Regions from separate parts of the Nonomuraea sp. NPDC048892 genome, predicted to be linked through region 1. Evidence: riboswitches for the same ligand, from Rfam matches in the RefSeq annotation. Region 1 holds a riboswitch; the other holds the start of a gene.
What was found. Region 1 has a riboswitch for glycine ahead of gcvP (aminomethyl-transferring glycine dehydrogenase). Riboswitches for the same ligand answer to the same signal wherever they lie in the genome.
Positions count from the first base shown of each region.

Region 2: it holds a riboswitch for glycine, as region 1 does, so the genes downstream of both, gcvT (glycine cleavage system aminomethyltransferase GcvT) here and gcvP (aminomethyl-transferring glycine dehydrogenase) in region 1, are expected to answer to the same signal.

Region 1 covers NZ_JBEZFZ010000002.1:700,058-704,857, forward strand. The annotation lists gene AB0C28_RS08525 (MerR family transcriptional regulator) at 1-513, shown strand, start outside; gene AB0C28_RS08530 (bifunctional nuclease family protein) at 647-1,117, shown strand; gene AB0C28_RS08535 (MerR family transcriptional regulator) at 1,265-1,885, shown strand; glycine riboswitch at 2,090-2,190, shown strand; gene gcvP (aminomethyl-transferring glycine dehydrogenase) at 2,370-4,800, shown strand, end outside.
Region 2 covers NZ_JBEZFZ010000013.1:178,224-183,023, reverse strand. The annotation lists gene AB0C28_RS34945 (aldehyde dehydrogenase family protein) at 1-1,031, shown strand, start outside; gene AB0C28_RS34940 (3-oxoacyl-ACP reductase) at 1,037-1,801, shown strand; gene AB0C28_RS34935 (gamma-glutamyl-gamma-aminobutyrate hydrolase family protein) at 1,809-2,501, shown strand; glycine riboswitch at 2,584-2,681, shown strand; gene gcvT (glycine cleavage system aminomethyltransferase GcvT) at 2,813-3,898, shown strand; gene gcvH (glycine cleavage system protein GcvH) at 3,895-4,287, shown strand; gene AB0C28_RS34920 (L-serine ammonia-lyase) at 4,343-4,800, shown strand, end outside.

The DNA of each region.
Region 1 (4,800 bases):
GGCTACCGCAAGTTCACCCACCTCCACGTGGAGCAGCTGCGCTTCATCCTCACCGAGCAGCGCGACCACTACCTCCCGCTGCGGGTGATCAAGGACCGGATGGCCGAGAGCTTCGGCCGGCCACGCGAGGTCCGGCAGGCGCAGGAGGTCAGGCTCGACCGGGCCGAGCTGCTCGAGGCCGCCGAGATCGACGAGGAGACGCTCGCCGAGCTGGAGGACTACGGCCTGCTCGTGCCCGTGGCCAGGCGCTACGACGAGGAGGCGCTCAAGGTGGCCCGCGCCGTGGGCGCCCTGTCCCGCTTCGGCCTGCACGCCCGCCACCTGCGGGCGGTCAGGGCCGCGGCCGAGCGCGAGGCCGGGCTCGTCGAGCAGACCGTCGCCCCGATACTCAAGCGGCGCGCCCCCGGCGCCATCGGCGAGGCCGACGAGGTGGCCAGGGAATTGACCGCCCTGCTGCTCGACCTGCACGCATCCCTTGTACGCACGGGCGTCCGCTCGGTCCTGGGGCGTTGAGAGCGTCGCGAGCTGCCAGGCCCGGGCACATTCGAGGCCTGCCGGGTGTTACGTTGAATTGAAGAAGCCATGTCAGCAGAAGTGATGACCGAAGAGCTGTGCCGGGTGACCGGTCAGGAATACGGAGCAGCCCGTGTTGCAGATGGAGGTCGTGGGCGTACGAGTTGAAATGCCCACTAATCAGCCGATCGTCTTGCTCAAGGAGGCACACGGGGAGCGGTTCCTTCCGATATGGATAGGCATGACCGAGGCCACCGCCATCGCGCTGGCCCAGGCGGAGGAGCCGCCGCCGCGGCCCCTCACCCATGACCTGTTCAGAGACGTGCTGAGCGCGCTCGGCGTCGGGCTGCGCGCGGTCAACATCGTCGCCCTGCGTGACGGCATCTTCTTCGCCGACCTGGTCTTCTCCAACGGCGTGGAGGTGAGCGCGCGGCCGTCCGACTCGATCGCGCTCGCGCTGCGCACCGGGGCCCGCATCTTCGCCAGCGAGGAGGTCGTCCAGGAAGCCGGGGTCATCATCCCGGACGACCAGGAGGACGAGGTGGAGAAGTTCAGGGAGTTCCTTGACACGATCACTCCCGAAGACTTCGGCAGGGCGGGGTAGGTATTTCAGTGCATTTACGCTTCACGACGCGCCGAGCCGGATCGTTGACTGCGCATGGTCACGGTCCTACGGTGCAAGTGAAACCCGTGGTCGCCTTTTACGAACCCCCAGATCAGGCCACGGGATGAGAGAAAGCCGGAGGTCCGCGTGGCGGTCAGCAGCGGCGAGGGAAAGACGGCCGGCCAGGAAGATCCGGTACGGCGCGAGAGCGCGCGGCAGCGTGCCGGAGAGCAGGGTCTGCTCTTCGACCAGCAACCCAGGACGCTGCCGGGTGACATCGGATACCGCGGGCCGACGGCCTGTGCGGCGGCCGGCATCACCTACAGGCAGCTCGACTACTGGGCACGCACCGGTCTGGTGGAGCCCACGATAAGAGCCGCGCAGGGCTCGGGATCGCAGCGGCTCTACAGCTTCCGCGACATCCTGGTGCTCAAGGTCGTCAAGCGGCTGCTCGACACCGGAGTGTCGCTGCAGCAGATCCGTACGGCCGTGCAGCACCTGCGTGACCGCGGGGTCGGTGACCTCGCGCAGATCACGCTCATGAGCGACGGCGTCAGCGTCTACGAGTGCACCTCGGCCGACGAGGTGATCGACCTGCTCCAGGGCGGCCAGGGCGTGTTCGGCATCGCGCTCGGCCGGGTCTGGCGTGAGGTCGAGGGCTCCCTCGCGGAGCTGCCGGGGGAACGCGCGGCGGTCGAGGACACCGTCCCGGCCGACCATCCCGCTGACGAGCTGGCCCGCAGGCGACGCGCCCGCCGCACCGGCTGAGGGCACCCGGCTCCACGAGGGCCGGGATGCCGGAAGAGGGGACTCCGATCCCCGGTATGACGCGCAGGCCCCTGGGAATGCGGGGCCCCGCGGCCACCTCCCGAGAGGGCGCCTGGGAGCGCTGAATCCCCAGGGAACACGCACGCGACGGTCCGATGACCGGCTAATGGGGCGTAGCGGTGTAATCTAGGACAGCAAGGCTGACGACCCCGTGCGGGAGAGTCCCCGGGCCCATCGCGGCGCCGGGGCGCCGAAGGAGCAACCCTCCCCGGAATCTCTCAGGCATCCTGTACCGCTCGGGCGAGGCGACTCTGGAAAGCAGGCGCTCCCGCCAGGGGCGCCTCACCGACGGTGCAAGCCCCACCGGGGGTGAAGCTCTCAGGTCGCGGTAGCACGTACGTCGTGCGGCCGCGCTGACAGAGGGGGAGATCCGGCACTCGCCCGCGCCCTGGCGCCGGTCTCCACAGCCTCGGGAGGCACACCCATGACCGATCTGTCAGCTCCGCCGTTCTCGTCCAGGCACATCGGCCCGTCGGAGTCCGAGCAGCAGCGCATGCTCGAAGCCGTGGGCTTCGAGTCCGTGGCGGATCTGGTGGCGGTGGCCGTGCCCGAGTCCATCAGGGTCAAGGACCGCCTCAAGCTGCCCGCCGCGATCGGCGAGGCCGAGGCCGTTGCCGAGCTGCGCGCCCTGGCCGGGCGCAACCGCGTGCTCACCTCGATGATCGGCCTGGGCTACTACGACACCGTCACGCCCGCCGTCATCCGCCGCAACCTGCTGGAGAACCCGGGCTGGTACACCGCCTACACGCCGTACCAGCCGGAGATCTCGCAGGGGCGCCTGGAGGCGCTGCTGAACTTCCAGACCGTCGTCTCCGACCTCACCGGCCTGCCCGTCTCCGGCGCGTCCCTGCTGGACGAGGCCACCGCCGCCGCCGAGGCCATGACGCTGGCCCGCCGGGCGGGCAAGTCGAAGAGCTCCGTGTTCGTGGTGGACGCCGACGCGCTGCCCCAGACCAAGGCTGTGCTCGCCACCAGGGCCGAGCCGCTCGGCATCACGCTGGTGGAGCACCCGCTCGACGGCGAGCTGCCCGAATGCTTCGGCGTGCTCGTGCAGTACCCCGGCGCCTCGGGCCGGCTGCGCGACTTCCGCGCCGTGGCCGCCGCCGCCCACGAGGCCGGCGCGCTGGTCGTGGCCGCCGCCGACCTGCTGGCCCTGACGCTCATCGCCGCCCCCGGCGAGCTGGGCGCCGACATCGCCATCGGCTCCTCACAGCGCTTCGGCGTGCCGTTCGGGTTCGGCGGGCCGCACGCCGCCTACATGTCCGTACGCGAGGGGCTGCAGCGCCAGCTCCCCGGCCGCCTGGTGGGCGTGTCGGTGGACGCCGACGGCGACCCCGCCTACCGCCTGGCCCTGCAGACCCGCGAGCAGCACATCCGCCGCGAGAAGGCCACCAGCAACATCTGCACCGCCCAGGTCCTGCTGGCCGTCATCGCCGGCATGTACGCCGTCTACCACGGCCCCGAGGGCCTGCGCCGCATCGCCCACCGCGTCCACCGCCACGCCGGCGCGCTGGCCGCCGGGCTGCGCGAGGGCGGCGTGGAGATCGTGCACCAGGAGTTCTTCGACACCGTGCTCGCCCGCGTGCCCGGCCGGGCCGCCGAGGTCGTGGCCGCCGCCGCCGAGCGGGGCGTCAACCTCTGGCAGGTGGACGACGACCACGTCTCCGTCGCCTGCGACGAGAAGACCGGCGCCGCCGAGGTGGCCGCGGTGCGGGCCGCCTTCGGGATCTCCCCGGACGGCGGGGCCGAGCCCGAGCACACCCCCGACGCGCTGCCCGCCGAGCTCCTGCGCGAGAGCGCGTACCTGACCCACCCGGTCTTCCACGCCCACCACTCCGAGACCGCGATGCTGCGTTACCTGCGCAAACTGCAGGACAAGGACATCGCTCTCGACCGCTCCATGATCCCGCTCGGCTCCTGCACGATGAAGCTGAACGCGACCACCGAGATGGAGCCGATCACCTGGCCCGAGTTCGCCGCGATCCACCCGTACGCGCCCGCCGGGCAGACCGAGGGCTACCGCGAGCTCATCGGCACGCTGGAGGGCTGGCTGGCCGAGGTGACCGGCTACGACGCCGTCTCCCTCCAGCCGAACGCCGGCTCGCAGGGCGAGTTCGCCGGGCTGCTGGCCATCCGCGCCTACCACCGCGACCAGGGCCAGGGCGAGCGCGACGTCTGCCTCATCCCGTCCTCGGCCCACGGCACCAACGCCGCCAGCGCCGTCATGGCCGGCATGCGGGTCGTCGTCGTGGCCTGCGACGACGACGGCAACATCGACCTGGCCGACCTCGACGCCAAGATCGACAAGCATCGGGACGCGCTGGCCGCGATCATGGTGACGTACCCGTCCACGCACGGCGTGTACGAGGAGAGCATCACCGAGGTCTGCGCCAAGGTGCACGAGGCCGGCGGCCAGGTGTACGTGGACGGCGCCAACCTCAACGCCCTGGTCGGCCTGGCCAAGCCGGGCGAGTTCGGGGCCGACGTGTCCCACCTCAACCTGCACAAGACCTTCTGCATCCCGCACGGCGGCGGCGGCCCCGGCGTCGGCCCGGTCGCGGTCCGCGCCCACCTGGCCTCCTACCTGCCGGGCCACCCGCTGCACGACGGCAGCGCGGTCGGTCCCGTCTCGGCGGCCCCGTACGGGTCGGCCGGCATCCTGCCGATCTCGTGGGCGTACGTCAGGATGATGGGCGCCGACGGACTCACCGCCGCCACCGAGCAGGCCATCCTGTCGGCGAACTACCTGGCCAGGCGGCTGGCCCCGCACTACCCGGTCCTCTACACCGGCCGCGGCGGCCTGGTCGCCCACGAGTGCATCATCGACCTGCGCCAGATCACCAAGGAGACCGGCG
Region 2 (4,800 bases), on a different contig from region 1:
CGGTGCCCGGTGGGGTGAACCTGACGTTCCAGGAGCCGATGGGCGTCGTGGGGATCATCGTGCCGTGGAACTTCCCGATGGTGATCATGACGTGGGGCATGGCCCCGGCTCTGGCGGCGGGCAACACCGTGATCGTCAAGCCGGCCGAGTGGACTCCGCTGACCGCGCTGAGGCTGGCCGAGCTGGCCCTGGCGGCGGGCCTCCCCGAGGGGGTGCTCCAGGTGCTGCCTGGGGCAGGGGAGGTCGCGGGAGCCCGCCTGGTCGAGCACCCCGACGTGGCGAAGATCGTGTTCACCGGCTCGACCGAGGTGGGCAAGGAGATCGCGGCCAAGGCGGCGCGCCAGGTCAAGCGGGTCACGCTGGAGCTGGGCGGCAAGTCGGCGAACATCGTCTTCGCCGACGCCGACCTGGACAAGGCCGCCCGCACCGCCCCCTGCGCCGTCTTCGACAACGCCGGCCAGGACTGCTGTGCCCGGTCGAGGATCCTCGTCCAGTCGTCCGTGTACGACGCATTCATGGCCCTGCTCGCCCCGGCCGTCCAGGACGTCAAGGTCGGCGACCCGCGTGACGAGAGCACCGAGATGGGCCCGCTGATCAGCGCCGAGCACCTCGACCGGGTCCGCGGCTTCGTCGAGGGCACCCCCTGGCTGCAGGGCTCCTGCCCCCAGGGCAAGGGCTTCTGGTTCCCGCCGACGGTGCTGACCCCCGAGCTGACGGACCGCGCGTTCACCGAGGAGATCTTCGGCCCGGTCGTGTCGGTGGTCAGGTTCGAGGACGAGGCGCAGGCCGTGCGGATCGCCAACGACACCCCCTACGGCCTGAGCGGCTCGATCTGGACCCGCGACGTCGGCCGGGCGCTGCGCGTGGCCAGGGCGGTCGAGTCGGGCGCGCTGTCGGTCAACTCCCACTCCTCCGTCCGCTACTGGACCCCGTTCGGCGGCTTCAAGCAGTCCGGCCTCGGCAGGGAGCTCGGCCCGGACGCCCTGGCCGCCTTCACCGAGACCAAGAACGTCTTCATCTCATCGGAGTGACACACATGCAGCGGTTGCAGGATCGGGTGGCGGTCATCACCGGCGCGGGCGGCGGCATCGGGCTGGCCACGGCCCGCCGCTTCGCCGAGGAGGGCGCCAAGGTGGTCTGCGCGGACATCGACGAGGAGGCGGGGGTCAAGGCCGCGACCGAGGTCGGCGGCCTGTTCGTACGGGCCGACGTGACCAGCGAGGACGACGTCGTGCGGATGTTCGCCACGGCGCACGACACCTACGGCAGCGTGGACATCGCCTTCAACAACGCCGGCATCTCGCCGCCCGACGACGACTCGATCCTGGAGACCGGCATCGACGCCTGGCGCCGCGTCCAGGAGGTGAACCTGACCAGCGTCTACCTGTGCTGCAAGCACGCGATCCCGTACATGCGCCGCCAGGGCAAGGGCTCGATCATCAACACCGCGTCCTTCGTGGCGGTGATGGGCTCGGCCACCTCGCAGATCTCCTACACCGCGTCCAAGGGCGGGGTGCTGGCGATGTCGCGGGAGCTGGGCGTGCAGTTCGCCAGGGAGGGCATCAGGGTCAACGCCCTGTGCCCGGGACCGGTGAACACGCCGTTGCTGCGGGAGTTGTTCGCCAAGGATCCCGAGCGGGCGGCGCGGCGGCTGGTGCACGTCCCCGTGGGCCGCTTCGCGGAGGCGTCGGAGATCGCGGCGGCGGTGGCGTTCCTGGCCAGCGACGACGCCTCGTTCATCACCGGCAGCGAGTTCCTGGTGGACGGCGGCATCTCCGGTGCCTACGTCACACCGCTCTAAGGGGGTCATGGTGCGTCGTCCCGTCATCGGCATCACCTGTTACGTCGAGCCCGCCTCGTTCACGGTGTGGCAGGACACGACGGCCGCGCTGCTGCCGTACGCGTACGTGGAGCAGGTCGTGCGGGCCGGCGGCCAGCCGGTCGTGCTGCCTCCGGCCGGCGCGCCCGCCTCCGTCGTGCGCGGCCTGGACGGGCTGATCCTGGCCGGGGGCGGCGACATCGACCCGGCCAGGTACGGCGCCGCCCCGCACGAGCGGATCGGCTACGTCAGGCGGTTCCGCGACGAGGCGGAGTTCGCCCTGCTCGCCGCGGCCCTGGACGCCGGGCTGCCCTACCTGGGCATCTGCCGCGGCCTCCAGGTGCTCAACGTGGCCCTGGGCGGCAGCCTGCACCAGCACCTGCCCGACGTGGTCGGCCACACGGACCACTGCCCAGGGCCCGGCCGGTTCGGCGACCTGCCGGTGAACGTCGTGCCGGGCACCCGGCTGGCGAAGGCATTGGGCGAGGAGCCGGTGGCGGTCCCGCACTACCATCACCAGGCCGTCGATCGCCTGGCCCCCGGCCTGGCGGTCACGGCCACGAGCGCCGACGGCACGATCGAGGCCGTCGAGCTGGACGCGGCTTTCGTGGTGGCCGTGCAGTGGCACGCGGAGATGGCGGAGGGCCACGCGTTGTTCGACGCGCTGGTGTCCGCCTGCTGAGACGCGTGCGCCGGCGGCGGGTCACGACTGCCCTGGACGCGACAACGACCCCCGGACGGCACTAGGCTGGCGGCAATCACCGACGCATCGTGCGGGAGAGCACCCTGACAGCCGGTCAGGGTCCCTGAAGGAGCAAGCCCTCCCCGCAAACCTCTCAAGGCAAAGGACCGCACGGCTAAGGGTGACCTCTGGAAAGCAGGCCCATGGGCCTCGCCGAAGGTGAAAGTCCGGCAAAAGTCGGGCGAAGCTCTCAGGCATCGATGACAGAGGGGGAGGATCCTGGCATCCAACCCTGTCCTGAGGTGCGACCAATGTCCCGACCGACACCGCTACGAGACGTTCACGAGAGCCTCGGCGCCACGCTCACCGACTTCGCGGGCTGGCTCATGCCGCTCCGGTACGGCAGCGAGTCCGCGGAGCACAAGGCCGTGCGCGAGGCGGCCGGGCTGTTCGACCTGTCCCACATGGGAGAGATCTTCCTGACCGGGCCGCAGGCCGGCCAGGCGCTGGACCACGCGCTGGTCGGGCATCTGTCGGCGCTGGCGCCCGGGCGGGCGCGCTACACCATGATCGTGGACGAGCGCGGCGGGGTGCTCGACGACCTCATCGTCTACCGGCTCGGGGACGAGGAGTTCATGGTCGTGGCCAACGCCTCGAACTATGAAAAAGTCGGAAATGAGCTGACAATTCGCTCTAAAGCGTTCGATGTGGTCGTCGAGGATCGGTCCGACCAGTACGCGCTGATCGCCGTCCAGGGGCCCCGCTCGCAGGAGATCCTGGCCACGCTCACCGACGCCGACCTCGCCGGGCTCAAGTACTACGCCGGGCTGCCCGGCGTGGTGGACGGCCGGCAGGCCCTCATCGCCCGTACCGGCTACACCGGCGAGGACGGGTTCGAGCTGTTCGTCGCCAACGACGACGCGGTGCCGCTGTGGCACGCCCTCACGGCGGCCGGGGAGCCGTACGGGCTCAAGCCCGCCGGCCTGTCCAGCCGCGACACGCTCAGGCTCGAAGCCGGCATGCCCCTGTACGGCAACGAGCTGCACGCCGGGCTCACCCCGTTCGACGCGGGGCTGGGCCGGGTGGTGAAATTCGACAAGCCCGGTGACTTCGTCGGCAGGGCGGCGCTCGAGGCGGTCAAGGACGACACGCCGCGACGCCGGCTCGTCGGCCTGGTCGCGCGGGGCCGCCGGGTGCCGCGCCACGGTTACCCGGTCACGAAAGACGGCGCCGTCGTCGGCGTGGTCACCAGCGGCGCGCCTTCCCAGACCCTGGGCAAGCCGATCGCGATGGCCTACGTGGACACCGGCGCGGAAACAGGCCTGGCCGTGGACATCCGGGGCAGCCATGAACCTATGGACGTGGTCGAGCTGCCCTTCTACAGGAGGAACAAGTGAGCAACATCCCTGACGACCTGAGCTACACCAAGGAGCACGAGTGGGTGGCCGGCCTCGAAGACGGCCTCACCGTGACCGTCGGCATCACGGCCTTCGCCGCCGAGGCCCTTGGTGATGTCGTCTACGTGCAGCTCCCCGAGGTCGGCTCGACCATCGAGCGGGGCGACTCCGTCGGCGAGGTGGAGTCGACCAAGTCCGTCAACGAGATCTACGCGCCGGTCGGCGGCGAGATCGTGGAGGTCAACCAGGCCGTCGTGGACGACCCCGGCCTGGTGAACAGCGACTCCTACGGCGAGGGCTGGATGTTCAAGGTGCGCGTGGAAGGCGACACCGAAGAGCTGCTGACGCCCGAGGAGTACACAGCGCTCACCAAGGGCAGCGAGTCCTGACCCACCGCCGGGGCCCGCACGGCCGGGCCCCGGCCCCTAAGAAGGGCGCACATCAATGGCGATCAGCGTCTTCGACCTGTTCAAGATCGGTATCGGACCGTCCAGCTCCCACACCGGCGGCCCGATGGCCGCCGCGCACAAATTCGCCCGCGGCCTGCACGAGGACGGCCTGCTCGACCGGGTGGCCCGGGTCGAGACCATCCTGTACGGCTCGCTCGGCCTGACCGGCAAGGGCCACGGCAGCGACAAGGCGGTCCTGCTCGGCCTGTCCGGCGAGAAGCCCGAACTGGTGGACGTGGACAGCGTCGAGGCCCGCATCGCCGCGATGCGCGAGTCCGGCACGCTCAAGCTCTACGGCACGCACGAGATCCCGTTCGTCGTCGGCGAGCACCTCGTCTTCGAACGCAAGATCTCGCTGCCGGAACATCCCAACGGCATGCGCTTCACCGCCTACACCGCCTCCGGCGAGCCGATCAGGGAGAAGGTCTACTTCTCGGTCGGCGGCGGCTTCGT